Linked DNA regions of Cellulophaga algicola DSM 14237. The protein of the gene in region 2 interacts with the protein of the main gene of each other region in a pairwise test. Links are inferred from orthologs where the notes say so. Each region holds a gene or a part of one and is shown on either strand. Other genes may lie near its edges. The genes, in order: gyrA and gyrB.

Evidence for each region.
Region 1: the proteins of gyrB (region 2) and gyrA interact in binary tests that used the Escherichia coli proteins (3 or more experiments, as listed by UniProt). The link is inferred for Cellulophaga algicola DSM 14237 from one-to-one orthologs.

Annotation. Positions count from the first base shown.
Region 1 is NC_014934.1:3,362,820-3,378,753, reverse strand. What follows is about bases 4,390-7,518. They hold gyrA (DNA gyrase subunit A), read right to left. Parts: upstream 7,157-7,518; coding sequence 4,622-7,156; downstream 4,390-4,621. Other genes in these bases: CELAL_RS14630 (ATP-dependent Clp protease ATP-binding subunit), read left to right, coding at 7,414-7,518; CELAL_RS14640 (tetratricopeptide repeat protein), read right to left, coding at 4,390-4,596. Also shown: CELAL_RS14660 (acetyl-CoA C-acyltransferase), read left to right, coding at 1-1,147; CELAL_RS14655 (C40 family peptidase), read left to right, coding at 1,166-1,921; more of CELAL_RS14640, read right to left, coding at 3,334-4,389; more of CELAL_RS14630, read left to right, coding at 7,519-9,963; CELAL_RS14625 (hypothetical protein), read left to right, coding at 10,260-10,661; CELAL_RS14620 (hypothetical protein), read right to left, coding at 10,777-10,956; CELAL_RS14615 (hypothetical protein), read right to left, coding at 10,984-11,394; CELAL_RS14610 (hypothetical protein), read right to left, coding at 11,391-12,413; CELAL_RS14605 (bifunctional ADP-dependent NAD(P)H-hydrate dehydratase/NAD(P)H-hydrate epimerase), read right to left, coding at 12,582-14,129; thrA (bifunctional aspartate kinase/homoserine dehydrogenase I), read left to right, coding at 14,405-15,934. UniProt on the Escherichia coli protein: A type II topoisomerase that negatively supercoils closed circular double-stranded (ds) DNA in an ATP-dependent manner to maintain chromosomes in an underwound state.
Region 2 is NC_014934.1:601,545-617,324, reverse strand. Bases 10,373-13,347 are described here. They hold gyrB (DNA topoisomerase (ATP-hydrolyzing) subunit B), read left to right. Parts: upstream 10,373-10,866; coding sequence 10,867-12,828; downstream 12,829-13,347. Other genes in these bases: CELAL_RS02540 (DUF6588 family protein), read left to right, coding at 12,903-13,347; asnB (asparagine synthase B), read left to right, coding at 10,373-10,583. In the rest of the region: CELAL_RS02580 (YkgJ family cysteine cluster protein), read left to right, coding at 133-747; CELAL_RS02575 (ABC-F family ATP-binding cassette domain-containing protein), read right to left, coding at 744-2,381; mqo (malate dehydrogenase (quinone)), read right to left, coding at 2,455-3,939; CELAL_RS02565 (amidohydrolase), read left to right, coding at 4,128-5,750; CELAL_RS02560 (FUSC family protein), read right to left, coding at 5,747-7,999; CELAL_RS02555 (DUF2911 domain-containing protein), read right to left, coding at 8,119-8,664; more of asnB, read left to right, coding at 8,910-10,372; more of CELAL_RS02540, read left to right, coding at 13,348-13,916; CELAL_RS02525 (hypothetical protein), read right to left, coding at 15,307-15,669. UniProt on the Escherichia coli protein: DNA gyrase negatively supercoils closed circular double-stranded DNA in an ATP-dependent manner to maintain chromosomes in an underwound state.

The DNA.
Region 1 (15,934 bases), 2.8 Mb from region 2 along the record:
GAGAACCCCAATAGGAAGTTTTATGGGTAGCTTATCCACCGTAACAGCTCCAAAATTAGGTGCAACAGCCATAAAAGGTGCTTTAGACAAAATAAATCTAGATGCCTCGTTAGTAGAAGAAGTCATAATGGGCAATGTTGTTTCTGCAGGAACAGGACAAGCACCTGCTAGACAAGCTGCACTATATGCTGGAATACCAAATACTGTTCCTTGTACAACCGTTAATAAGGTATGTGCGTCAGGAATGAAAGCTGTAATGTTAGCTGCACAAACTATTGCATTAGGAGATGCATCTATTATTGTAGCCGGTGGTATGGAAAACATGAGTTTAATACCTCACTATGTGCACATGCGTACTGGTCAGAAATTTGGCCCTACTACGTTAATAGACGGTATGCAAAAAGATGGTTTAGTAGACGCTTACGATGAACAAGCAATGGGTGTTTGTGCCGATGCATGTGCTACCAAATATGAATTTTCTAGAGAAGACCAAGATACTTTTGCAATACAATCCTACAATAGAGCTTCTGAAGCATGGGACAAGGGTAGATTTGCTAATGAAATTGTTCCTGTAGAAGTACCTCAACGACGTGGTGAACCAACAATAGTGAATCAAGACGAAGAATATAAAAACGTAAGGATGGATAAAATTCCTTCGCTAAGACCTGCTTTTTCAAAAGACGGAACTGTTACTGCCGCAAATGCTTCCACTATTAATGATGGCGCTGCTGCTTTAGTCTTAATGAGTGAAGAAAAAGCTAAGGAATTAAATCTAACACCACTAGCCACTATAGTAAGTTTTGCTGATGCCGCGCAAGAACCAGAATGGTTTACTACCGCCCCAGCTAAAGCATTACCAAAGGCTTTAGACAAAGCAAATATAAAAATAGAAGATGTAGATTATTTTGAGTTCAATGAAGCATTTTCTGTGGTTGGTTTAGCCAATATGAAACTATTAGGCCTTACGGACACTAATGTAAATATTAACGGAGGAGCTGTTTCTTTAGGACACCCTTTAGGCTGTTCTGGAGCAAGAATACTAGTTACACTCATAAATGTGCTAGAACAACAGAATGGTAACATTGGCGCCGCAGCTATTTGTAATGGAGGTGGCGGTGCTTCTGCAATTGTAATCAAAAGAAATTAATTATCAGTAGACCAAACTATGCAATACGGCATATGCCCTCTTAGTGTTGTTCCTGTACGATTACTTCCAGAAGATACTAGCGAATTAATAAGTCAGTTACTTTATGGTGATTACTATAAAGTAACTGACACCCGTAAATTTTGGAGCAAAATTAGAATGACTCATGATGGTTGTGAAGGCTGGGTGAGCAACTTACAGTTAAAATTAATTACGGAAGAAGAATACAATTTAATTACAACTAGAGATGACCACAAATATGCTAATGATCTCATTTCTTTTGTAGCTACAGCAGAAAACACTTTGATCCCCATAGTAATAGGATCTACTATAAGCAACGCTACCTTACTGCAGCATACTTTTGAGGGGAGTGCTACAAAAATAAAATCGAACGACAAGCATAAGCTTATTGAAGCTGCATTATTGTATTTAAATGCGCCATATTTATGGGGTGGAATGACACCATTTGGAATAGATAGCGCAGGATTTACTCAATTAGTATATAAAATTAACGGGCATAATCTATTACGAAATGCAGGCCAACAAGCCACACAAGGAGAAGCATTGAGTTTTATTGAAGAAAGCGAAGCAGGAGATTTAGCATTTTTTGACACTAATGAGGGAGTCATTAACCATGTAGGGATCATCATGCAAAACAACTACGTTATACATGTTAGTGGCACCGTAAGAATAGACCGAATAGATCATACTGGTATTTTTAATACGGATTCTAAAACCTACACCCACAAATTAAGAGTAATCAAGAAAATATTTTAAGAAAACAACCTCTTTTTTTCTTAAAATAATATTGAGTCGTCCTAAAATAGGTTGACAGTTTTTAAATAATTAATATTAAACCAGAGAAGCTAGCTTCTCTGGTTTTTTGTTATGTACAAAGTTAGGTGTTTTATATTTTAGACTCAAGTGTGGTCTTTTGTTGTTATACGTTTTTATTGATTCTGCTATAAGCTTTTTCAACTCTTTGCCAGTGTTACATTTATAGATTAGGAATTCCCCTTTCAATATGCCGTTGATTCGTTCTGCCAATGCATTTTGGTAGCAATCATAACCATCTGTCATTGACGGAGTCATATTGCTTAGCCTTAGTTCTTTTTGGTATATGCCGGAGCAATACTGCAATCCTCTATCGGAATGATGAATTAGATCTTTACTTGTCAATCTATTGTTTTTAGCCATTCTTACTGCTTTTACCACATTTTCGGCACTCATATCATCACTAAGGTGATATCCCATTATTTTTCTACTATAGGCATCGGTTACCAAGGATAGATAATGTGTCCGCTCTCTACTTTTGATATATGTAATGTCACTGACGAAGAACTCTTCTGGTCTGGAAACTTTGATTTCTTTCATCAGATTAGGATGTTTTCTAAGCCAATGTTTAGAGTTTGTTGTCTTGGTGTAATTCTTCCTTGGCCTTATCAGCATCGATTCCGAGCGCAAATATCCAAACAGGGCATCTCTTCCTATTTTTAAATTGTGCTTTGCGAATTCTTCCTTTAACAGGTAATACAGCTTTCGTGTACCGAGCCGGGGCATATCCTTGCGAACACCTTCAACCAAGTTCTTTACTTTTATAAACTCCTGTTCTCTTTTTATAATCCGTTTTTCTGCTTGATAGACCGCTTGTCTACTTACCCCAAACAATCGACAACAACGAGATAAACTTAATCGTTGTTCTTGTCGGATGCGCTGGATTGATTGGGCGAATGCTTTTTTCTGATAGCGGTACCATACTGTTTATCGGAGATGTCAATCATAGTATTGAGAATTTTGTTCCTGAGTTTTTCATCGGAAAGCTCTCTCTCCAAGCGTTTGATTTTTTGGGCAGGTGTTTCTTTTGATTTTGGCATTTGATGGCGTATTGGTTTAGTCCAATCTAATGTACCATGTTTTCTCAACCAAACCAAAACAGTACTTCTACCTTGAATACCATAAGCCTTTTGCGCCTGCTTATAAGTCATTTCGCCTTTTTCAACCTGATGGACAACACTTAATTTAAAGCCCAAATTATAATCGCGTTGGGTACGCTTGTCTACCGTAATAATTGAATGTTTCATAAATAAGTCGATTTTGTGTCAACTTATTTCAGGACGGGACATATCCATAAAAAAAGCCTTTACATTAGATGTAAAGGCTTTTACTTTTATAAGAATTAATGAAGAGATTTATTCTCCTATTAACTTCTTTAATCTCATGAAGTTATCATTGTCACCTAAAGCACCATAGATATTCTTTAATTGCTCTAAGATCCCCTGATTATCAGGGTTTAATTTTAAAGCTTGCTCTAAAATATCTGCTCCTTTTTGAAAAAGACCATCTTTTTCCTTTTTAAGCTCATCGTATTTTGCGATATCTGCTCTAGAGTTCCCTAAAGAATTCATAGCATCTATCATTCCATTTCCTTCGTTTACATACGTAGTAGAAAGGTTTAATTGTGCATTTACATAACCAGGGTTTATTTCTAAAGCTCTATTATATGCTGCTCTTGCATCTTCAATATTACCTTGTTCCATATTAACCACACCGATATTGTAAAACAAATCTGCGTTATCTGGCTGTAAAGCTGTAGCTTCTGCCATTAAAGACTTAAACTTATCTTTATCTCCTAATTTAAAGTAAAGATTAGCTTCATTTAAAATTAAGTTTACATCTTCAGGATCATTAGCACGTGCATCTTGATAAGCCCCTAAAGCTTTATCATCTTGACCTAATTGCGTGTAGATTAAAGCTATATTTTTAATAATTTCTGAACTTTTAGAAGGGCTTTTCTCCTCTTTAGGATCTTTATAGGTTTTAGATTTCACCATAAGATCTCTTTGCGTTTTGTCCATTTCTTCTGTCTCACCAGAAGCAACATTTACTGCCGTATACTTTACCTCAGAACCATCATAACCTAAATCCTTAAGTTCGTTATAGTAATTTAAAGCTTGCTCATATTCACCACCATTAACAGCACTACTTGCTGCATAGTATAAATAAACGGTATCTTTTGGACTCAATTTATAGCCCATGTACAATTTATCTGCCGCTGGCTTATACTGCTTATTATTATTATCTTCAACTGCAGCATTAATTAAATCTGCCGTCATTGCTGATAATTTTTGTTTAGCTTCTGGCGTATACTTCACTTTTCCTGAAGTTTCCTCTGTTGCAATAGCCTCATTATAAGATTCAATTGCTGTATTAAATGCAGCTGCATCTCCTTTTTTAGCAAGCATTGCAAATGTTTCTCCTTTTAAAAAGTGAAATTGCGCTTTCATTTTTGCATCTGCACCATCTATTAAAGAAGATGCACTGTCTAATGCTGTTTTAGCTTCTGCAGCACTACCTGACTTTAAGGCTTTCTCCGCACTTTTTAATTCGTTCTTCTGCGAGAACGCTACCATTGTGCAAGACATTGCCGCTGCTATAAATAATCTAGTTTTCATTTTTATTATAATTTTAATTTAGTGTTTACTCTTCTGTTTCAGTATCTGTAGTATCAATTGCCGTGCCATCCTCTGGATCCACATCTAAATCACTACCTTCTTCTAACTCATCTACAGCGTCTTCATCTTTCATTACCTTAGCTACAGCTGCGATAGAATCCTTACCTTTTATATTAATTAAACGAACCCCTTGAGTAGCTCTACCCATAACACGGAGATCTTCAACACTCATTCGAATTGCAATACCAGATTTATTAATAATCATTAAATCATCAGAATCCGATACGTTTTTAATAGCAACCAAACCTCCTGTTTTATCGGTAATAGAAATTGTTTTAACCCCTTTACCACCTCTGTTAGTTACTCTATAATCCTCAATACTAGAACGTTTACCGTATCCTTTTTCAGAAACTACTAATATTTCTTCTTCAAGATTTTGAACAGATACCATTCCAATTACCTCATCGTCATCATTTGCTAAAGTAATACCTCTAACCCCTGAAGCATTTCTACCCATTGGTCTAGTTTTACTTTCTTCAAAACGAATTGCTTTACCAGACTTAAGCCCTAAGAATATTTCACTAGTTCCTGTTGTAAGTTTTGCTTCTAACAACTCATCATCTTCTCTAATACCAATGGCATTAATACCATTTTGACGTGGTCTAGAATACTGCTCCAAAGATGTCTTCTTCACAATACCTTTCTTAGTAGCCATAATCACATAGTGACTATTTACATATTCTTCGTCTTTTAAATCTTGAGTACAGATAAATGCTTTTACTTTATCATCACTTTCAATACTAATTAAGTTTTGAATAGCTCTACCTTTAGAAGATTTACTTCCTTCTGGAATCTCGTAAACACGCATCCAAAAACATTTTCCTTTTTGCGTAAAGAATAACATGTATTGGTGATTGGTACCTACGAATAAATGTTCTAAGAAATCTTCGTTACGCGTAGAGGATGCTTTTTGACCAACTCCTCCTCTATTTTGTGTTTTATATTCAGAAAGTGCTGTTCTTTTAATATATCCTGCATGAGAAATAGTGATTACTACTTGTTCATCAGGAATCATATCTTCCATACTTAAATCACCTCCCGCAAAATTAATTTCAGAACGTCTTTCATCACCATATTTAGCTTTTACCTCAGCTAATTCTTCTTTGATAATTTCCATTCTACGTTCTTTACGTGCAAGAATGTCCTTTAAATCAATGATAAATGCTAAAATCTCATCGTATTCTGTACGTAATTTATCTTGTTCCAGACCTGTTAACTGACGTAATCGCATTTCAACAATTGCCTTAGCCTGAATTTCTGACAACTTAAAGCGCTCCATTAAGTTTGTACGCGCTTCATCTGCATTAGAAGATGCTCTAATAATTGCAATTACTTCATCGATATTATCAGAAGCGATAATAAGTCCTTCTAAAATATGTGCTCTATCTTCTGCTTTTTTAAGCTCAAATTCTGTTCTTCGAACAACTACTTCGTGCCTATGTTCTACGAAATAATGAATCATTTCTTTCACATTCAACATCTGTGGTCTGCCATTTACCAATGCAATGTTGTTTACACTAAAAGAAGACTGAAGCGCAGTATACTTATATAAGGTGTTTAATACGATATTAGGAATGGCATCTCTTTTAATAATATAAACGATACGCATACCATTTCTATCAGATTCATCTCTAATGGTAGAAATACCTTCTATTTTCTTATCGTTAACAAGATCAGCAGTTTTTTTAATCATGTCTGCCTTGTTCACTTGATACGGAATTTCGGTAACAATGATACATTCGCGACCTTGCACCTCTTCAAAAGAAGCCTTAGCACGCATAACTACACGACCTCTACCGGTATGAAAAGCCTCTTTAACACCATCATATCCGTAGATAATTCCTCCTGTAGGAAAATCTGGCGCTTTAATATGGGTAATTAATTCATCTATCTCAATATCATTATTCTCTATATAGGCAATAGTACCATCTACAACTTCAGACAAGTTGTGAGGCGGCATATTAGTTGCCATACCTACTGCAATACCAGACGCACCATTCACCAAAAGGTTAGGTATTCTGGTTGGCAATACTTTAGGTTCTTTTAAAGTATCATCAAAATTTAATTGATGATCTACAGTATCCTTATCTATATCTGCCAACATGTCGTCTGCAATCTTACGCATACGTGCTTCCGTATAACGCATTGCTGCAGGACTATCACCATCAATAGAACCAAAGTTACCCTGGCCATCTACTAACATATAACGCAAACTCCATTCCTGTGCCATACGCACCATAGAATCATATACCGAGGTATCTCCGTGAGGGTGATACTTACCTAAAACCTCACCCACAATACGAGCAGATTTCTTATGAGCACTTGTTGAACGAACACCTAATTCGTACATTCCAAATAAAACTCTTCTATGTACTGGTTTTAAACCATCCCTAACATCCGGTAAGGCACGTGACACAATGACCGACATTGAATAATCAATGTAAGCGGATTTCATTTCATCATCTATGTTGATAGGAATTAATTTTTCTCCTTCTGCCATTTTAAAATCTTATATTAATTTACTAGGTTAAAAAACATGCCAATATACAGAAAATCGAAGCTTTTGAGACAATTCTTTCATAGTTTATTTAAGAATTTATCAACATTAAAAACTATAGCCTTATTTGCAAAATGAAATGACATAAGTTGGTAATCTATGTTTTTTTCCGTCAATTAGGCATAATTTATCGAATATAGGAACAGTATTTGTTATTGTTCCAGATAGATTCACTATTTTTAATGTTGAAAGGAATATATATGGATGATAATTTTTCACCTAGAGTAAAAGATGTAATTGCTTATAGTAAAGAAGAAGCTTTACGACTTGGTCACGATTTTATTGGCACCGAGCACTTAATGCTTGGGCTATTGCGTGATGGAAGTGGAAAAGCAATTAGCATTCTTGACGCTTTAGATGTAGACTTAAATCACCTTCGTAGAAAGGTCGAAATTTTAAGTCCAGCAAACCCCAATGCAACACCAATGCAAAAAGACAAAAAGAATTTGCATTTGACTAGGCAGGCGGAACGAGCACTAAAAACAACTTTTTTAGAAGCAAAGCTTTTTCAAAGCTCTTCTATTAATACAGCACATTTATTATTATGCATTCTTAGAAATGAGAATGACCCAACTACTAAGTTGCTACATAAATTAAAAGTAGACTATGATGGAGTTAAAGAGCAATTTAAATCTATGATTACAAGTGATGATGATTATGTAGATTCGCCAACCTCAGAATCTTTCCCAAATGATGCAGATGATGCTGCAGAAGGAAAGGAAGGAAATTTCAGTGGAACGGCAAATCAGAAAGGTAATAAAAAATCTAAAACTCCTGTTTTAGACAATTTTGGTCGTGATCTAACGCAAATGGCCGAAGAAGACAAGTTAGACCCTGTCGTTGGTAGAGAAAAAGAAATTGAACGGGTTTCTCAAATATTAAGCAGAAGAAAGAAAAACAACCCGTTACTAATAGGAGAACCCGGAGTTGGTAAAAGTGCAATTGCAGAAGGTTTAGCATTGCGTATTATCAATAAAAAAGTATCCCGAATACTTTTTAACAAACGTGTGGTAACCCTTGATTTAGCTTCATTAGTAGCCGGTACAAAATACCGTGGTCAGTTTGAAGAGCGTATGAAAGCGGTCATGAATGAGCTTGAAAAGAATGATGATATTATTCTTTTTATTGATGAAATACACACCATTGTTGGTGCCGGTGGCGCTACAGGAAGTTTAGATGCTTCTAACATGTTTAAGCCAGCCTTAGCAAGAGGTGAAATACAATGTATTGGTGCAACAACTTTAGATGAATACAGACAGTATATTGAAAAGGATGGTGCTTTAGAGCGTCGTTTTCAAAAAGTAATTGTGGAGCCTACTACCGTAGACGAGACTATCGAAATACTTAAAAATATTAAAGGAAAGTATGAAGACCACCATAATGTTATTTATACAGATGAATCTATAGTTGCCTGCGTAAAGTTAACGAACAGGTATATGACCGATCGTTTTCTTCCAGACAAAGCTATTGATGCTTTAGATGAAGCTGGTTCTCGTGTTCATATTGTAAATATGGATGTACCTAAGCAAATCTTGGAGCTAGAAAAACAGCTTGATGATGTTAGAGCCCTTAAAAATACTGTTGTTAAAAAGCAACGGTATGAGGAAGCTGCAAAGCTTAGAGATGACGAAAAGAAAATTGAAAAAGATCTAGCCATTGCTCAAGAAAAATGGGAGGAAGATAGCAAATTACATAGAGAAACGGTAACCGAAGAGAATGTTGCAGATGTTGTTTCTATGATGAGTGGTATTCCTGTAAATAGAATTGCACAGACAGAGATTACTAAATTGTTTGAACTACCTAACCTTATTAAAGGTAATGTAATAGGTCAAGATGAAGCAGTAGCTAAAGTTGCCAAGGCAATACAAAGAAATAGAGCTGGACTAAAAGACCCCAACAAACCTATTGGATCCTTTATTTTCTTAGGACAAACAGGCGTTGGTAAAACACAGTTAGCAAAAGTCTTAGCAAAAGAATTATTTGATTCTGAAGATGCGCTTATCCGTATTGACATGAGTGAATATATGGAGAAGTTTGCTATTTCTCGTTTAGTTGGTGCACCTCCGGGATACGTTGGCTACGAAGAAGGCGGACAGTTGACTGAGAAAGTACGTCGTAAGCCATACGCTGTTGTTCTTTTAGATGAAGTAGAAAAAGCACATCCTGATGTATTTAATATGATGCTTCAAGTATTGGATGATGGTTTCTTGACAGATAGTTTAGGCCGTAAAATAGATTTTAGAAATACTATTATTATCATGACTTCTAATATAGGAGCGCGACAATTAAAAGATTTTGGTCAAGGTGTTGGTTTTGGTACTTCAGCAATGAAATCACAAACAGACAGTCACCAAAAAAGTGTGATAGAAAATGCATTGAAAAAAGCATTTGCACCTGAATTTTTGAATAGAATTGATGATGTCGTTGTTTTTAATCCATTAGAAAAAGAAGATATTCATAAAATTATTGATATAGAATTACGTAAATTATTATTACGTATTAAGGATATAGGATATGAATTAAACTTATCTGATAAAGCTAAAGACTATATTGCTGAAAAAGGATTTGACAAACAATACGGAGCAAGACCATTAAAACGTGCTATTCAAAAGTACATTGAAGATGCTCTAGCAGAAGAAATTGTAAGTTCTAAATTACAAGAAGGTGATACTATTTTTATGGATCTTGATGAAGAGAAAGATGAATTAACCATAAGGATTGAAAAATCAAAAAAAGAATCTGAAGCCTAACAGCGCTAAGAAACTAAAAAAAAGAGAGCCAATTGGCTCTCTTTTTTTTACCCTATAAGCTATACTAGGTAAAAAGAAAACTATTTAGAATATTTAAGCTACTCCCTACCACTTAAAAGGTACTACAAGAATAAGCGCACCAGTAAAAAAATGTAATCATTTTCATTCATTCGCTTTCCTTATTGAATCCACTTTAGTTTTTTAAGCGATATATAGGTGTTTTATCTAATATTTTTTAACATTTTTAAGCTATGTACTATTTTCGTCCTCGAGACACACTATATAAAATACGAGGAATGAGTATTGAACAATCGAAGAAGAAAATCATCGTTCAAGAGTATCATCTTGAGACGGGCACGATACAAGTATACGATGACTATATGGTAGCCACTTTTGATGAAGGAGCAACAATTACACTAGAAAGAGCGTATCAAATGATAGGGATTGCCGAAATTCATTTTAGGGAGAAAAATTTCGGATATATTAGTTTACGCAAAAACTCTTACGCTTTAGACCCCAATGTTTATAGCTACATTCGTGAAATTGAGAATTTAAAAGCATTTGCTGTTGTTTCTGTGAAAGAGATTGATATGCATAATTTTAAAATAGAAAAATTATTTTATAAAAATTCTATGAAATTCTTCATAGAATTTGACAACGCTTTATCATGGATCAAAAGACGTGTAAAAGCTAAATAAAAACAGAAATGCCTTTCATCTGTATGAAAGGCTTTTTTTTTATCGCGTCTGTTCGTTTACCAGAAAGAGCTAAACTGATTATTCGTTATGTAAATCAGTATTTTTTTTCACGGGCTTAATCTTTCCACTTCTGTTTTAAATATTGCCTTAGCATACTCCCCACTACCCCTAAAAGAATAACTATCACTAGCTCTACCCAGTTAAAACCGCTATTCGGAACGTTAGTGGCTCTTGAGTAGATAATATACCCAACCACAGGACCGTATGCCACTAAATTAATTACCAACTTTTTCATAGTTATTCCTTCTAAAAATTACTTTAATTAATCTCGAAACTGATTGCGTTTTTCTTTCTTCTCCTGAACCTTAATTACAAAACCCGCTTTTTTAATACGCACGGTATCATAAACTGGTTTATCTAAAAGTATATCATTAATCTTTGGGTCTTTGCTAGAGTATTGCACTTTAAAATGCTTGCCCACCCAACCTGGATATATCTTACCATCCAAATAAGTAGCACCTTCAATTTTTTTACTGCCGACATAAAACTCATACATAGCATATGAATTTGAATTTTGAGTATCAATCTCTGTGCATTCAGCTATTCCATATACCGAAAAATATTTCAAATGAAAGTATGTCTGCAAATTAGTATATAAAAAAAAACATGCAAATAACAAACCAATAACAGCTACTGATTTTTTAGAGTTAAAAAAATCTTTAAACTTATTCATTCTATATTATTTTCTCCTTCTATTTCAATTTTAACTTTTTTAGCAGTTGCGGTTTTACTGGAGTTGACGCCTAATCTCATGGTGTGCGTCAAAAAACCACCCATACTATTATTAAACTCTATAAGTCCAAAGCTTCCTATAGTTTTATTTACACTTCCACCCAACATTCCAAATGTAAAATCAACAAGTACCTCCGTACTTTTCGTTTGTTTAAGTTTATAATTATTTTTCTGTTTCGCATTAAATGAAGACCTTAATAAAACTGAGCTCGGATTGAACTTAAATACTCCTGTTATTGCTGCTTTATATGGATCAACCTCGGTAATATCGAAACCATTACCCACATACTGAGCTGCAGCATCACCAAAACCAAAAGCTAAACTTGTTTGGAGACTAGAGTTTAATGTTAACCCCATATTATAGGTAGAAAACATATTTTTAATATAAGACACCGAAGAAGCTATTAATTCACCCTCTGCTACTAGCGCAGGAAAAAGTTCCACACCTCCGATTATAGCTAGAGGAATACCAATAGTTATCATAATTATCTTTGATTCATCAACGGTATCATAAGCTTTCCAAATTTTAGCATCTTCTTTTTTACTAACAGTAACTGTAAGCATTTTTGCGAAAATTGCAGCAGAACTAGATATTCGCTTTTTTATTTCTTCATCTGAAATAGGTAATTCTCTTTTGCGCTCTAGACTAACAAAAGTCGCCAAACCATCTAAATTAACATTTACATAATCAACTATAAAATATCTATTTTTATTTAAGTCATTTCTATAACAACGCAAACTACCTACAGTATCAAAAAAATACCAGTCATATGTTTTTACTGAAACTTTTTTAACTTCTTGATTTATAAAATTATTTAGTGTTAGTGCTAATTCTGTTTTAATAGCCCTCTCTAACCCCAATCTTGAAGCACGTTTATTCTTACTAACAACTTTATTAGCATTAATTTGCAATTGTTTTTTTAAGTTCTTTAATCGCACATTATCTACAAATTTTTCCATTTACCCTAAGTATAAAAAGTATATTTTCTATACAATTTAGATAAAAAAAAACTTAAAACTAAATTTAATCGTTAACTTGATCTTAATTTAATTATTGAAGCTGATTCAAAAACCAATAACAGCTACTAATTTTTTAGAGTTAAAAAAATCTTTAAACTTATTCATTCTCTATTGCTGTTCTTGTTCTTCCACTTGTGGAGGTTGTTCTGGCTGTTTAAACAAATCAATATAGGCATTCCCCAAACTATCTATGAGCGCACTAGCGGTTAGTGCTTGATACCCTAATTTTTCAACTGCAATATCTCCAGAGGTACCGTGCAGGTAGACTCCAAATATAGCCGCTTTCAACGCACCGTAGCCCTGAGCTATTAATCCTGTGATGATTCCAGTTAACACATCACCACTACCCGCAGTAGCCATACCAGGATTTCCTGTAGTATTTATATACCCTTTATTATCATACACAGTAATGGTATGCGCCCCTTTTATCACTAAGACGCAATCATATTTCTTAGAAAATGCTTTTGCTTTTTTTAATTTATCAAAATCGTCTTTCCATTTCCCTAACAAACGTTCTAATTCTTTAGGGTGTGGCGTTAAGACCGTTTGAGCCGGCAGGTTCTTTAAAAAAGCTTCATTTAAAGCTAATATATTTATAGCATCAGCATCTAAAACTAATGGTGTTTTATTTTTCTTCAAGAAATTGCCCAGTGCCTTTTGTGTTTCATTAGCCGTACCCAAACCTATTCCTAGCCCAATCACATCAGGCGTAATCTCAAATTTTATTTTTGTTATAAATTCTTCATGTTCATCAGTTAATACCATTATTTCAGGTACTGCAGTTTGCATAGGTACATAACCGCATTTAGGTAGATATGCCGTAACCAAACCACTACCAGCGCGCAAACATGATTTTGAAGCTAATTGTACAGCGCCTATCTTGCCATAACTACCTCCAATAATTAAAGCGTGACCGTACGTACCCTTATGAGCAAATTTCTCTCGAGGAATATACGTAGGTAATACTTCTAACTTACTTATTAATTCGTAGTCAACTTCTGTATTCGCTATAAATTCAGCATCAATACCAATATCTATGATCTCCCATTGATTGGCATAGACACCAGTTTCTGGAAGAAAAAATACCAATTTAGGAGTTTGAAAACTCAAAATATGATTTGCTTTTACAACAGCATCTTTATTCTTTACTGGTTTATCCGTGAAAAGTCCCGAAGGTAAATCTACTGCAAGAACAAAAGCTTCTGATGTATTAATTTTTTGCATCAACTTAACAACCCAAGCATCTGGATTCCTATTTAATCCAATGCCAAAAATTGCATCTATGACAATGTCTTCTTTACTAATTTCTGGAAACTCAGAATCGTTATTAATAAAATTAGGCCAAATTTTACGCTCTTTTAATCGATTTAAATTCAATAAAAAATCGTCCGAACGTTTCTCACTATAATTTACGATATGCACTTCTATAGCATAGCCATGTTCTTGTAAATGTCTTGCAACAGCAACACCATCTCCTCCATTATTACCAATACCACAAAATAATTGAATTTTCACTGGAGCACCTTGAAGTCTAAGATGTAACCAATTAAAAATTTGGATAGCAACGCGCTCCATGAGTTCGTCACTTTTTATTTGCTGTTTTTCTATTGTATATTTATCAGCTTGGTAGATTTGTTTTGCGCTAAAAATCTTCATTCAATAATAATATTTAACATTAATTGCTAATTCCGTAATAATTTCGGAAATCATTTGATAAGGAACTCAAAAATACTACATTTGACTATATCTTTAAAAGATATAAAGATCAAATAATGGATAGTCAATTTAACCTTTCTACATTTTATATTGCGTGTGATAATACTACTATCACAATCAGCACCACTACCCCATTGGGGTAAGCTGCTATTAACTCGTCCGTTTTCGCATATTCATGCATTTTTATTTTTATTACCACAAAACCATTTCACATAATGAAAGTTCTAAAATTTGGAGGCACTTCTGTTGCTAACGCAAAAAATATAGCCCTTGTAAAAAACATAGTGGCAAATTCTAAAGCAACTAAAAATATCGTTGTTGTTTCTGCCTTAGGCGGAGTTACAGATTTACTATTAAATACGGCAACACTAGCTTCGGCTCAAGATAACACCTATAAAAACAGCCTTAAAGAAATTGAGGAAAGACATCTAAATACGATAAAAGAGTTGATCCCTGTCTTGCAACAAAGCAAGGTTTTGAGTAAAGTAAAAAGCGAACTTAACACATTAGAAACATTATTGGAAGGCGCTTATTTAATAGGAGAAATTACACCAAAACTATCCGATAAAATTGTTAGTTATGGTGAGCTCTTATCGTCCTATATTATTAGTGAGTATTTTATAGCCGAAAAACTGAATTGTTCTTATAAAGATAGTAGAGAGGTCATAAAAACAAATTCTAATTTTGGTAAGGCTATTGTTGATTTTAAGGTAACGAATACCAATTGTAAGGAATTTTTCACTGCTGTTCCCGAACAAATAATTGTAATGGCTGGTTTTATAGCCTCCTCTATTTCTGGAGATTCTACAACCTTAGGAAGAGGTGGTTCTGATTACACGGCAGCCATTATAGCTAGTGCTATTGATGCTGAACTATTAGAAATTTGGACGGATGTTAGTGGAATGTATACCGCTAATCCTAGAATCGTAAAACAAGCGATGCCTATTCCGCATATTTCTTATGAAGAAGCTATGGAACTATCACATTTTGGAGCCAAAGTATTGTACCCCCCAACCATACAACCTGTACTTGCTAAAGGAATTTCTATTGTCATCAAAAATACTTTTGATGCTGAAAACGAAGGGACTTTAATTACAAAAAATAAAAACGAACAAGGAAAAACTGTTCGCGGTATTAGTCATGTTGAGCATATTGCCTTACTCTCACTAGAAGGACCTGGAATGGTAGGTATTCCCGGAATTTCTAAACGTTTTTTCGAGGTATTATCACAAGCTAATATTAGCGTTGTATTAATTACACAAGCTTCTTCTGAACATTCTATCTGCGTAGGAGTTTCTGATACTGATGCTTTAAAAGCGGTAGAAATTGTAAATGAAGCCTTTGAATATGAAATTTCATTGGGCAAAATAAAACCAGTAATTGCAGAACAAGATTTAGCAATTATAGCACTTGTAGGCGATAATATGAAGCGTCATCAAGGACTTAGCGGTAAAATGTTTAGCACCTTAGGAAAAAACAATGTTAACATTAGAGCAATTGCACAAGGCGCTTCTGAGCGTAATATTTCTGCAGTTATCGTAAAAGATGATGTCAAAAAAGCACTGAATACATTACATGAGGAGTTTTTTGAAGACAATACCAAACAATTAAACCTGTTTGTAATGGGTGTTGGTAATGTGGGTACAAAATTCTTAAATCAAATTCAACAACAACGTAAATTTTTAAAAGAGAACCTAAAATTAAATATCCGTGTTATTGGTATTTCAAATTCTAGAACAATGGTT
Region 2 (15,780 bases):
CATAAACTATTTTAGTTTTCTTCTTGTTTTATCCTCTCATAATCTTAAAAAACATAGTGTAATACATTGAGATAATAATGTAAAAGCAATTACATTTTAGTCTACATTTGCTTCCTAAATTTTAAATCTTAAATGTCTATAATTAAGAAAGTTAGAGCGGTTGATGTTTTGTATGCTGGTCTAGATAAGGAGATTGCTTCTTTTCAAGAGGAAACTTCATTGCATTGTAAAGCAGGTTGCGGAAAATGCTGTACCCATGCAGAAGTAGATGCGTCTCCTTTAGAATTTCTTCCTTGGGCATACCATTTGTTTTTAAATGGATTGGCTTCTAAAACTTTAGATGATTTAACTCTTAAATCAAGCGCTATTTGTCATATTTATCAGCCTCTTTCTCTTGTAGATAAAGATAATGGCAAAGGAAAGTGCAGTGATTATGTCTACAGAGGATTAATTTGTAGATTATTTGGGTATGGTGCTAACCGAAATAAATTTGGAGAAATGCGTCTGGCTACTTGTAAAATAATTAAAGAGGAACAAGCTGCTAATTTTGAGGAAGCACAAATAGCTTTAAGTAAAGGATTGTATGTACCTGTTTTTACTGATTACTATATGAAGCTTTCGCAAATAGATTTCCATTTAGGCAATCAAATTGTACCGATAAATACTGCTTTAAAATTGGCGATAGAAGAAGTGTTACAATATTATGCCTACCGCCCTTTTCCAAGAGGTTTTAAAAATTGTGCTTAATTTTTTAAATCAATCTCTTTTAAACTTTGAATTCTATTGCGCTCTAAGAAAGCATCAATACTTTCAAAATGTTCAATAACACGTTTGTCTTTAAATTCAAATACTTTCTGAGAAAGTCCTTGTAAAAAATCACGATCGTGAGATACTAGAATTAGAGTGCCGTCAAAATCTAGTAGGGCTTCTTTTAAGACATCTTTAGATTTTAAATCTAAGTGGTTCGTAGGTTCATCTAGAATCAATAAATTTACGGGCTCTAATAGTAATTTTACCATAGCTAACCTTGTTTTCTCTCCTCCAGAAAGTACGCTCACTTTCTTTTCAATATCTTCTCCGCCAAACATAAATCTCCCTAAAATGTTTTTCATTTGAGTTCTAACATCGCCATGGGCAACTTCGTCTACAGTTTGAAAAACAGTTAAAGTCTGATCTAATAAAGAAGCTTGGTTTTGAGCAAAATAGCCCACTTTTATATTGTGTCCTAACTGGCATTCTCCTTCAAAATCTATTTCTCCCATTATGGCTTTGATCATGGTAGATTTCCCTTCACCGTTTCTACCCACAAAAGATACTTTTTCGCCACGAGAAATACTCATGTTTGCATCTTTAAACACTACATGCTCCCCATAGGTTTTTGTTAATGCATTTACGGTAACAGGGTAATCACCAGATCGTACAGCGGTAGGGAACCTTAGGCGTAATGAAGAATTATCTATTTCATCAATCTCTATAATTTCTAGCTTTTCAATCATACGTTCCCGTGAGGTTACTTGATTGGTTTTAGAATACGTACCTTTAAAACGGTCTATAAATGCTTGGTTGTCTGCAATAAATCTTTGTTGCTCTTGAAATGCTTTTATTTGATGACTTCTTCGGTCTTCTCGCAATTGTAGGTAGTGAGAATAGTTTGCTTTATAATCATATATGCGCCCCATAGTTACCTCGATGGTTCTATTGGTAATGTTATCAATAAAGGTTTTATCGTGAGATATAACCACAACCGCTTTTGCTTTGTTTAAAAGAAAATCTTCTAACCATATGACAGATTCTATATCCACGTGGTTGGTAGGTTCGTCTAAAAGTATTAAATCTGGTTTTTGTAATAGTATTTTAGTTAACTCAATTCGCATACGCCATCCGCCACTGAATTCGCTCGTTTGGCGGTGAAAATCTTCACGTTTAAAACCTAGTCCAGCTAATGCTTTTTCAACTTCAGCTTCATAATTAATTTCTTCTAAAGCATAATATTTCTCACCTAAATCAGATACTTTCTGAATGAGTTTCATATACTCGTCAGACTCGTAATCTGTTCTAGTCTCTAATTCTTTATTTAAACGATTCATTTCGTTCTGCATATCGAAAATTATTCCGAATGCTTTTGAAGCTTCCTCGAAAACGGTGCAATTGTCTTCTGTTAACAGGTGTTGGGGTAGGTAGGCAATAACCGCTTCTTTTGGGTAGCGAATATTGCCACGAGTGGCTTTTTGCACCCCAGCAATAATTTTCATCATGGTAGATTTTCCAGCACCATTTTTTCCCATCAAAGCAATTTTGTCCGTTTCATTTATCACAAATGAAACATCACTAAAAAGCGTATCACCACTAAATTCTACTGCAATATTATCTACCGAAATCATACCTTAAATTTTGAAGCTGCAAAACTAGTTAAAAGCTAGATAATTGTAGCTACCTTTTTTATAACCACTGGTGTTAATTTTCTTCTAGCTTTAATATTCCGGTAGTATAAGCTCTAATTTGCATACATAATGCTCCGTTTTTTATAAGTGATTGTCCGTAGCTCGGAAATATTTCTTTAAGCTTAGACTGCCATGTTGCTGTTTTCATTTCTTCTGGGAAACATTCTTCCAATACGTTTAACATAATGGAAACTGCTGTTGATGCACCTGGAGAAGCACCTAGTAATGCTGCTAGCGTTTTATCTGCACTACTTACTATCTCAGTTCCAAATTTTAAAACACCACCTTCTTTTTTATCTTTTTTGATGATTTGTACGCGTTGGCCTGCTGTAATGAGTTCCCAATCCTCAAATTTGGCTTCTGGATAATATTTAACCAAAGCTTCAAAACGCTCTTCTGGAGATTGCACGACTTGTTCAATAAGGTATTTTGTTAAGGAAATATTTTTTATCCCTGCAGCTAATAATGGAAATATATTATGTGCATCTATAGATAAGGGTAGATCAAAATAAGATCCATTTTTTAAAAATTTTGTTGAAAACCCAGCATACGGTCCAAATAATAAAGAACGTTCCCCATTAAGCATTCGGGTATCTAAATGGGGTACAGACATTGGAGGAGAACCTTCTTCTGCTTTGCCATATACTTTAGCTTCGTGTAGTTTAGTAACAGCTGGATTGTTGCATTTTAAAAATTGTCCGCTTACAGGAAAACCTCCAAAACCTTCGCCTTCAGGGATTCCAGATTTTTCCAATAATTTTAATGCACCCCCGCCAGCGCCTATAAAGACAAAGTTAGTGTCAATCGTTTTTTCTTGGTCGGTATGTAAATCGGTTACATCAATTTTCCAAGAGCCATCTTTTTGCAGATCAATATCTTCTACTTGGTGCCCTAAGTGTAATGTTACGCCATCACACCCTTCTAGATACGTTATCATTTTTCGGGTAATAGCTCCAAAATTAACATCGGTGCCAATGGGCATTCTCGTTACAGCAATTTTCTCACGACCATTTCTACCTTGCATCATTAAAGGTACCCAATTGCTAATTTCGTTGAAATCAGTACTGAATTTCATCGCTTTAAAAATAGGGTATTGTATTAATGCTTTATGTCGTTTTTTTAGAAAATCAATATTCGCATCACCCCAAACAAAACTCATATGATCAATATCATTTATGAATGGCGTGTTGGCTTTTACGAGATTATTTTTTACTAAATAAGCCCAGAATTGTTTAGATATTTCAAACTGTTCGCTGATTTTTAAGGCTTTAGAAATGTCAATTTCACCTTTTTCATTTTCAGGCGTATAATTCAATTCACAAAAAGCAGAATGTCCTGTTCCCGCATTATTCCATGCATCAGAGCTTTCTGCACCCACAGCATTTAATCTTTCGTAAATAGAAATTTTTGCGTCAGGAATAAGCTGTTTCAGAAGTACCCCTAAAGTGGCGCTCATGATTCCTGCGCCGATTAAGGTGTAATGATTTTTTGTGTTCATGTGATCTATTTATTAGTTTTAAAGTTAAGAAATGCAACTCAACTTGTAATAAGAACAGCATAATCATTCTAAAATTTTATAAATCTTATTTATTTCTGTTTAAACAAAGCGGTGTAATTTTCAGGAATATTGTATTTTCAACATCAGAATAAACAACCTAAATTATTTAGTGCTAATAAACCCTTAAAATGAAACATCTGTATATCACTTTTTTCACCCTGCTAATTATTAGCTGTACACCGTCTAAAAAACAAGTAGATTTAATTGTAATTAATGCAAATGTATATACCGTTGATGACGCTTTTTCTACAGCTGAAGCATTTGCAGTAAAGGACGGTAAGTTTGTTTTTGTAGGTGCTAATGAAGAAGTTCAAAAGTTATATGAAGCTAAGGATAAAATAGATGCTAAAGGAAAAGCAATTGTTCCGGGTTTGATAGATGCACATTGTCACTTTTATAGATTAGGAGAAAACCAACAAGCGGTGGACTTGGTTGCTACGACTAGTTTTACGGAAGTTTTAGATCGCGTTCAAGACTTTCAGTTAAAAAATAAAAAGGAGTTTATTTACGGTCGTGGTTGGGATCAAAATGATTGGGAAATAAAAGAATTCCCGACTAAAAAGGAAGTCGATGAATTGTATCCAGATACACCAGTGGCAATAGAGCGTATTGATGGTCATGCCTATTTAGTTAACCAGAAAGCACTTGACTTAGCAGGAATTACGAAGGAAACTGTTGCAGTAGGGGGTGAAATAGTAAAGATTGATGGCGAATTAACAGGTGTTTTAGTTGATGGCCCTATGGGGATGATTGATGCGATTATTCCAAAACCATCCCAAAAAACAATGATTGCTGCTTTGAAGGATGCCGAACGAATCTCCATAGCAAACGGACTTACAACGGTAAATGATGCAGGATTATCTAGAGAAATTATTGAGTTAATTGATAGCCTTCAGCAAGTGGGTGAAATGAAAATTAGGGTTTATGCCATGGTTGCCAATTATCCTGAGAATTTAGAATACTATTTAAATAAAGGGATTTTAAAAACGGATAGATTGAATGTTAGGTCTGTTAAAGTTTATGGCGATGGTGCCTTAGGTTCAAGAGGGGCGGTTATGAGAACACCTTATTCAGATAAGGCAAATCATTTTGGCGCTATGGTAACTCCAGTAGATGAAATAGAACGATTAGCGTATAGAATTGCAGATACGGACTATCAAATGAATACACATGCTATTGGCGATTCTGCAAACATTGTAGTTTTAAGAGCTTATAAAAATGCATTAAAAGGGAAAAAAGATAGACGCTGGAAAGTAGAGCATGCTCAAATAGTAAGTGCTCCAGATTTTGAATATTTTGAAGACGGAATTATCCCTTCTGTACAACCAACACATGCAACGAGTGATATGTATTGGGCAGAAGATAGGGTTGGAGCGGAACGTATGCATGGAGCATATGCTTTTAAGACGTTGTTGAATAAAGCGGGTATGGTGGCCTTGGGGACAGATTTCCCAGTAGAACAGGTGAGTCCGTTTTTAACTTTTTATGCAGCAGTAGCTCGTAAAGATTTTAAAGGTTATCCTGATGGAGGTTTTCAAATAAATGAAGCCTTAACAAGAGAAGAAGCGCTTAAGGGAATGACAATTTGGGCTGCATACAGTAATTTTGAAGAAGATGAAAAAGGAAGTATTGAGATAGGAAAGATGGCAGATTTTGTTATTTTAGATAAAGATATTATGACAATACCAGAGGAAGAAACAGCGAAAGTTATTCCGCAAGAAGTTTATATTTCTGGAGAGAAAATGAACTAATCATTTTTACGGCCAAATAATACCGTATATTTTGTGCTATTCCTGTATATATCTTCAGATAAGCCTTTAAGCCAGGTTAGTTGATTAGTAATTAAATGTGCTTCTTGTAATTGTAGGCGCATTTCTGAATCTATTTTATGCTGACCTTCTTTTATTTGCTGGTCTCTTTGGTTAGATAGCGTAGTGAAGGAGCTTTTTAGAGCTTCTTCTGCTGTTTCAATTTTTATATGTTCTTTAATAATAGCTGTTTTATTTTCAGATAAATTAGTTTCTGCATTTTCAAGCTGGTTTTCTATATGCGCAATAAAAGCATTAAAATTATCACTTGAAGCGGTAGTATTATGATTTTGGATAAAGCTACCCATAGACGCCAATGAAGAGAGGAAAGTGTTGTTTAAGGTAACAAATTCATAAATAAGCTGCATTTCTTTTTGCTTAGATTTAGGATCCTGCGTCATTCGTTGAAAAGCTGCATTTAGGTTGCTAATGGCTAGAAAAGCCTCTTTACGTGCCACTTTATATTCTAAATTTTTAATTTCTTTGGTGTGGTAAATTTTGCTAACTGCAGCTAAATATGCTTTGTTTTTTTGAATAGAATTTACAAGGGTAGGGTTTAAATTCATAAACTCCCAGGATGGCCATAATGTGTAATTCGCTATTACTGCAAGAACGGCGCCTATAAATGTATCGAGCACACGAAACTTAACAACAACTAAGCTGTTGGGTTCTAATAATGCATAGACGAATATTACATTTATAGTAATAAAGGCAGCAGCAGAGCGGTAACTTTGTTGTAGTAAAGAGAATGCAATGATTAGCGATATAGCAGCGAGAACCATATAAATGGTCGTGTTGCTTGTAATAAAAATTATGGCTACAGCAAATAATGCGCCTATTACAGTTCCGATAATACGGTTTATAGCCCTTTCTTTAGTTAGGCCATAGCTAGGTCTCATTAAGACAATTAAGGTAAGTACAATCCAATACGGGTTTTTTATACCTATAAGTGTTCCAAAAGTAAAACCAGTAATGATAGCAACCATAAGTCTAAGGGCGTGCCTAAATATGGGTGATTTAATGGTAAAATGCCGTGCTATAATCTGAAGGCTATAATCTTGTGTTGTTATGAATTGAGAGGCTTCTTTGTCTTTAAATGATATTTTGTCTTTGGTAACATTATTCATTACCCTTCTAATAGCACGTATTTTTGTTACTTGTTGCTGTTGGTACCCTTGAAGATTTCTAAGGGCTATAATGCCTTCGCGACCTGCAGGTAATGCTACAGATTGAATATATTTCTGAATCGTTTTTTCTATTACAACAAGACCTTCTAAAAGCTCATTTTTATTTTGAACTTTTTTCTTATTTAGCATTATTTTAGACAACACCTGTAGGTGGTTGCCCATCGTGGTGTTTAGTATTTTAAATTGTTTTAAAACACCGCGATCTTTAAAGAGTACATCTATTTTTGAATAATCTAAAGTATTTGAAAGCGCTAATTCTAATATATCAATTAGCGATATGAAAATGAGAACTCTTTTTTCATCAAAATGGGACCTACCAATTTGTTTTCTTTCGCTTAGTAGCAATTCTCTTAAAATCTCATGTTTCTCATTAAGTGCTGTTTGTAGCTTTAGAATTTTTATGAGTAGTTGCTCTCTTTTGTCTTTTTCTATTAATAATTTTCCTCGTATTTTTAAGTAGCTTCCGGTTGCGTGTAGTGTTTCTGATAGTAATTGGTCTTCGTCCTTTTTTGGTGCTATCCAATGAGATATACATAAAACGAGAAGAAACCATAGTCCGCCAATACCTATAAGTCCTACGTACGTCCAAAGATCAATTTCAGTAGTTCTGTTTACTAAGCTCAATACAATAGCAAGTAGGCCACAGAAGGCTATTAGGGAGCCACGGAAACCATAGGCAGATATTAATGAAATAAAGAAAGATAGAACAGCTATAGTGCAAATTAGTACTACAAAATTTTGTTTGGCAAATGAAATAATTAGGGTTACAGCCATCGTAAGCACAATGCTAATTAATGTGCTGTAAATTTTTCGTCTTAAAGTGCCAGGTATATTTCCTGGAATATTTAAAAATACTCCAATAGCAATAGGAATAGCGTAGATGATATTTCCAAAAGAATTGAAGACAATAAGCGGAGTAATAACCGCCACAGTTTGTAGTACTCCTTTATAAAAACTGGAACTTTTAAGAAATAATAGAATGTCTTTTAAAAATTCCTTAATCATGGTATAAAGGTAGCTTGTGTTTATTATGATTTATTGAAGATACTGTGAAAATACAAGATAAAAAAATAAGCCTGAAGTAAAAACTTCAGGCTTTATAGTGTCAATGTTTATTAAAAAAATTACATAGTTGTAGCCACTGGTACAGCAACACGAACAGTTCCCCATCCAATAACTAAGTCGGCACTTTTGTCACTTTCTTTAAAAGCTATCGAAAAGGCATCTAAAGATTCAGAGCCACTGCTAACCGTTCCTTTTACACGAACAATATCAGCACTTTCATCATAAGAATAAGCACCCCATTGATTTAATTTACTGTTTAAGATTACAGTCCATTCTTTAGCACCAGGTATTGTAAATAAAGAGTACGTACCCGCTTTTACTGCAGAACCGCCAAAAGTTACATCTTTGTAGAAAGTAACTTCAACAGCTTCATTAGCGCCAGTTCTCCAAACAGCTCCAGCAGGAGCTAGTTCAGCAATAGAACGACCTTTTAACTGTGGTCTACTGTAGCTAACTTTTGCTATTTTTTCTGCTACTTTGTAACTTGTAGGATATGCAGCAACATCCATAGGGCTCTTATCAAGACCGCTAAATTTTTGAGCACTTGCTGTAGTTGTAAATACTAAGCATACTATTACAGCTGAAAGGGTAAGAATTTTTTTCATAATCATAAGGTTTTATTGTAAAATAACTACTCAAGCGTATCTCTTTGTAGTGGAGTACTAAAGTCGGGCTATTTTTTTAAACTTACAAAAAAAGAGAAATTAGAGTTGAAATATTAGTTATAGTTTCATATTTATACGATTATCATGTTTGTGGTTTCAAATTGTTACCTTTTATTTGTTTATGATTTGTTTATTGAATCAAAAACTGCATCTTTGATTTGAAATTGCTTATAATATAGAAAGATATGTGTGGAATAGTATGTGCATTTGATGTAAAAGAGAGTACTGAGGATTTAAGACCACAGTTATTAGAAATGTCGAAAAAAATTAGACATAGAGGACCAGACTGGAGTGGAATATTTGCTAATGATAAAGCGATATTGGCTCACGAACGTTTGTCTATTGTAGATCCTGCTTCAGGAAAACAACCTTTGTTTAGTAAAGATAATAAATTAGTACTAGCTGCTAATGGTGAAATATATAACCACAGAGAATTAAGAAAACAGTTTGAAGGTAAATATGATTTCCAAACAGAATCTGACTGTGAGGTTATATTGGCTTTATACCAAGAAAAAGGAGCAAGTTTCATTGATGAAATGAACGGAATTTTTGGTTTCGCTATATATGATGTTGAAAAAGATGAGTATTTTATAGCTAGAGATCATATGGGGATCATTCCTTTATATATGGGATGGGATAAAAACGGAACGTTTTATGTTGCTTCAGAGTTAAAAGCATTAGAAGGCGTTTGTACTAAAATAGAGCTTTTTCCTCCGGGTCATTATATGCATAGTTCTGATGGAGAATTAAAGCAGTGGTACACGCGTGATTGGATGGAGTATGATGCGGTTAAGGATAACGAGACAAGCATAAAAGAAATTAAAGAAGCTTTAGAAGCTGCGGTACATAGACAATTAATGTCTGATGTTCCTTACGGTGTGTTACTTTCTGGAGGTTTAGATTCTTCTGTAACCTCTGCAATTGCTAAGAAATATGCTCAAAAAAGAATAGAGTCAGATGATGTTGCAGATGCTTGGTACCCGCAATTGCACTCTTTTTCTGTAGGACTAGAAGGTTCTCCAGATTTGGCAGCGGCACGTATAGTTGCAGATCATATAAAAACAATACATCATGAAATAAAATTCACAATTCAAGAAGGGTTGGATGCTATTAAAGATGTAGTGTATAACTTAGAAACCTATGATGTAACTACCATTAGAGCTTCAACTCCTATGTACTTAATGGCAAGGGTTATTAAGTCTATGGGTGTTAAAATGGTATTGTCAGGAGAAGGTGCAGATGAATTATTTGGGGGGTATTTATATTTCCATAAGGCACCTAATGCCAAAGAATTTCACGAAGAAACAGTTCGTAAGTTAAGTAAGCTTCATATGTATGATTGTTTGCGTGCCAACAAATCATTAGCAGCATGGGGAATAGAAGGGCGTGTGCCTTTCTTAGATAAGGAGTTTATGGATGTTGCCATGCGTATTAACCCTCAAGATAAAATGATCAACGGAGAGCGTATGGAGAAATGGGTTGTTCGTAAAGCTTTTGAAGATATGATTCCAGAAAGTGTTGCTTGGAGACAAAAAGAACAATTCTCTGATGGAGTAGGGTATAGTTGGATAGATACGTTAAAAGAAGTTGTAGCAGAAGAGGTGTCAGATGAACAGTTAGCAAATGCTAAATTCAGATTCCCATTACAGACGCCAACATCAAAAGAAGAATTTTATTACCGTTCAATTTTTGAATCACATTACCCTTCAGACGCAGCAGCACTTTGTGTGCCGCAAGAAGCATCTGTAGCGTGTAGTACAAAAATTGCATTAGAATGGGATGAGGCGTTTAAGAACATGAACGATCCATCTGGTAGAGCAGTAGCAAATGTGCATTCAGATGCGTATGTAAAAGCTTAAGTTTTATATATAAGAATTACCACTGTTTTCAGTTTTAATTATAATTAGTCGATAAGAAGCACCCAATTTGGGTGCTTCTTTAGTTTTTGTAGGTATTCTAGATTGTTAAAGGGGAGGGTTTTAGGTGTGTAATGTAGAAGCTATTAGAAGGTAGCGTGAGTACTCTTATTTTTCACAATTTTTGTTGATAACTTAGCGTAGTCATTTTGTTACAAAGTTCTCCATCCACTAGGGATTGCTTATATTTGTAAGATTGCTAAATTTATATTGAAACCATTAATTTATGAGCGAAGAAGCAAATAAAGACGAGCAAAAGAAAAATAATTACTCAGCGGATAGTATCCAAGCCTTAGAGGGTATGGAGCATGTACGTATGCGTCCTTCCATGTATATTGGAGATGTAGGTGTTAGAGGGTTGCACCATTTAGTATACGAGGTAGTAGATAACTCTATTGATGAGGCAATGGGTGGTCATTGTGATACTATTACTGTTGCTATAAATGAAGATAATTCTATTACGGTTAGAGATAACGGTCGTGGTATTCCGGTAGATATACACAAAAAAGAAGGTGTATCAGCATTACAAGTTGTAATGACTAAGATTGGTGCTGGTGGTAAATTTGACAAGGATTCATACAAAGTATCTGGTGGTTTGCACGGGGTAGGTGTTTCTTGTGTAAACGCATTATCCAAAGATTTAAAAGCTACAGTTTTTCGTAATGGAACTATTTACGAACAGGAATATCAAAAAGGAAAAGCATTATACCCTGTTAAGAGTATTGGCGAGACTGAAATAAGAGGTACGGAAGTAACTTTTTATCCAGATGAAACGATATTTACGCAAACGGTAGAGTTTAATTACGATACGCTTGCTAATAGAATGCGTGAGCTTTCTTATTTGAATAAAGGAGTTTCTATCACGATGACAGATAAACGTCAAAAAGATAAAGACACTCCTAGTGGTTTTCATGAAGAACGTTTCTATTCAGAAGAAGGTTTAAAAGAATTTATAAAATTCCTAGATGGAAATCGTGAGCCACTTATAAAAGGGGTGATTTCTATGGAAGGGGAGAAAAACGGAATTCCTGTAGAAGTTGCGATGGTTTACAATACCTCCTATACAGAGAATTTACATTCTTATGTGAATAATATTAATACACATGAGGGTGGTACACATTTATCTGGTTTTAGAAGAGGGTTAACAAGTACTTTAAAAAAGTATGCGGATGCTTCTGGAATGTTAGAGAAATTAAAGTTTGAAATTCAAGGAGATGATTTTAGAGAGGGATTAACAGCTATTATATCTGTAAAAGTTGGTGAACCTCAATTTGAAGGGCAGACTAAAACTAAATTAGGTAACCGTGAAGTTTCTGCAGCAGTTAGTCAGGCAGTATCAGAAATGTTATCAGATTATTTAGAAGAAAATCCTGAAGATGCTAAAATAATAGTTCAGAAGGTTGTCCTTGCTGCAACTGCACGTCACGCCGCTACTAAAGCGCGTGAAATGGTACAGCGTAAAACGGTAATGAGTATTGGTGGTTTACCTGGTAAACTATCAGATTGTTCAGATCAAGATCCTGTAAACTGCGAAGTATTTCTTGTAGAGGGAGATTCGGCAGGGGGTACGGCTAAGCAAGGTCGTGATCGTATGTTTCAAGCTATTTTGCCGTTAAGAGGTAAGATTCTTAATGTAGAAAAGGCAATGCGACATAGGGTTTTTGAGAACGAAGAAATTAAAAATATTTATACAGCCCTTGGTGTATCTATAGGTACGGAAGAGGATAGCCAGGCGCTAAACTTAGAAAAGTTAAGATATCATAAGGTAGTCATCATGTGTGATGCAGATGTCGATGGTAGCCATATTGAAACTTTAATTCTTACCTTCTTTTTTAGATACATGAGAGAGTTAGTAGAAGCAGGGCATGTTTATATTGCAACGCCTCCGTTATACCTTGTTAAAAAAGGAGCTAAGAAACGCTATGCTTGGAATGATAAAGAGCGTGATGAAATAGCAGAAAGCTTCAATGGTAGTGTTGGAATACAACGTTACAAAGGTCTTGGGGAAATGAACGCAGAGCAATTGTGGGATACTACAATGAATCCTGAATTTAGAACTTTAAGGCAAGTTGTTATTGAAAATGCAACGGAAACAGATCGTGTTTTCTCTATGTTGATGGGGGATGAAGTGCCGCCACGAAGAGAATTTATTGAGAAAAATGCTGTATATGCGAACATTGATGCATAGAAAACTATAATTACACAACAAAAACTCGCACCAACAGTGCGAGTTTTTTAGTTTTATAGCAAATAAACAAAACTATGAAACACTTTTTTCTTTTACTAGTCCTAATTTCTGGTTTGTCGGTAACAGCGCAAGCAGATATTAATAATCTTTTTGCAGCGGGTGTAGATGATGCGGAGCGTTTTACAAACGATTATATGGCGCCGCTCTCAGAAGGAATGATTTATAGCATCTCTAATGGTTGGTATAATTCTGGGGAAACGAAACCTCTTGGGGGTTTTGAGATTTCAATTATCGGAAACATGGCTTCGTTTAAAAATAAAGAAAATAAGAAATCTTTTGATTTGAATACGGCAGAGTATGAAAATATTCAGTTTGTAGATGGCAGTATTTCTAAGGCAGTCTCTTCGGGCTTAGGAGACTTAGAAGGTATTCGTGTTTTCGTAGAAGGAGAAGTTGCACCGGGGGTATCTAGTCGTGAAGAATTTGAGCTGCCAACTGGGTTATCGTCAGAAAATATCAATTTTGTTCCTTCTGCTTTTTTACAAGTAAGTGTAGGTCTTATAAAAGGGATAGAGCTTAAAGCACGTTTTCTGCCTAAGATAGATACGGATGAAGTTGCCGTAGGTTTTTACGGTGTTGGTTTGCAACATGAGCTTACGAGTTTGTTGCCTGCAGAAAAAATTTGGCCAGTAGCTGTTTCAGGAGTTATAGGGTACACGCATTTAAATGGTACTTATGATTTTACGGATACTGAAATTATTGCAGGAGAAAACCAAAAAATTGATGCAAAAATAAATTCATGGAATTTTCAAGCAATTGTATCTACAAAATTACCAATTATTAATTTTTATGGTGGCTTAGGGTATATTACAGGGAATTCTAAAACAGATGTGCTAGGTACTTATATTGTGAAGTCAGGGCCTTTTCAACAAACGATAGAAGATCCTTTTACATTAACTAAAAAAGTTTCTGGGGCAACTGCAAATATTGGTACTAAGTTAAAATTAGGCTTTTTTAGACTTCACGCAGATTATACTATAGCGCAATTCAATAGTTTATCTGTAGGGATAAATTTTGGCTTTAGGTAGGTTGTTTAAAATTATAAAGCATAAAAAAAGCTATCTATTTAAATAGATAGCTTTTTTTATGCTTTTGTCCCGTCCTGAAATAAGTTGACACAAAATCGACTTATTTATGAAACATTCAATTATTACGGTAGACAAGCGTACCCAACGCGATTATAATTTGGGCTTTAAATTAAGTGTTGTCCATCAGGTTGAAAAAGGCGAGATGACTTATAAGCAGGCGCAAAAGGCTTATGGTATTCAAGGTAGAAGTACTGTTTTGGTTTGGTTGAGAAAACATGGTACATTAGATTGGACTAAACCAATACGTCGTCAAATGCCAAAATCAAAAGAAACACCTGCCCAAAAAATCAAACGTTTGGAGAGAGAACTTTCCGATGAAAAACTCAGGAACAAAATTCTCAATACTATGATTGACATCTCCGATAAACAGTATGGTACCGCTATCAGAAAAAAGCATTCGCCCAATCAATCCAGCACATCCGACAAGAACAACGATTAAGTTTATCTCGTTGTTGTCGATTGTTTGGGGTAAGTAGACAAGCGGTCTATCAAGCAGAAAAACGGATTATAAAAAGAGAACAGGAGTTTATAAAAGTAAAGAACTTGGTTGAAGGTGTTCGCAAGGATATGCCCAGGCTCGGTACACGAAAGCTGTATTACCTGTTAAAGGAAGAATTCGCAAAGCACAATTTAAAAATAGGAAGAGATGCCCTGTTTGGATATTTACGCTCGGAATCGATGTTGATAAGGCCAAGGAAGAATTACACCAAGACAACAAACTCTAAACATTGGCTTAGAAAACATCCTAATCTGATGAAAGAAATCAAAGTTTCCAGACCAGAAGAGTTCTTCGTCAGTGACGTTACATATATCAAAAGTAGAGAGCGGACACATTACCTATCCTTGGTAACCGATGCCTATAGTAGAAAAATAATGGGATATCACCTTAGTGATGATATGAGTGCCGAAAATGTGGTAAAAGCAGTGAGAATGGCTAAAAACAATAGATTGACAAGTAAAGATCTAATTCATCATTCCGATAGAGGATTGCAGTATTGCTCCGGCATATACCAAAAAGAACTAAGGCTAAGCAATATGACTCCGTCAATGACAGATGGTTATGATTGCTACCAAAATGCATTGGCAGAACGAATCAACGGCATATTGAAAGGGGAATTCCTAATCTATAAATGTAACACTGGCAAAGAGTTGAAAAAACTTATAGCAGAATCAATAAAAACGTATAACAACAAAAGACCACACTTGAGTCTAAAATATAAAACACCTAACTTTGTACATAACAAAAAACCAGAGAAGCTAGCTTCTCTGGTTTAATATTAATTATTTAAAAACTGTCAACCTATTTTAGGACGACTCATTTAAAGTAATGTTATTGTTCTCTAGTGGCTAGGATATCGCCATCAGATTCTTGAAGTGTTGTTTGTACTAAGGTAACAATATCATCAGGGAAATCTGTGCCAGGGTAAGAAATGATATATTGATCATCTTCGTGTTTCCAGCTAAAATCTGTTTGAACAGTAAGGTCTTTATTTTCGTATTGATGATACCTTCCTAAATAGGCATCATTAAAAATCCATTCAGATTCTGTTTTAATAGTTTTCTGGTTTACGGAATTGTTTTCGACTGTACTGGTCCATATGCCAATAACAGGATCATTGTTAACAGTTGTTTTTGAGCAACTTGCGAAAATTAACGTAGCGCAAAGCGCTATGAAAGGGGAATGCTTTTTCATAGTAAGTAGGTTTAATTTGGGATGATAAACATACTAAAGATGACCGGTTTATTCGTGTTTTTTTCGACCAATGGTGTATTTTTGTAGGAAAATTCGTTGAATAACGTTTTT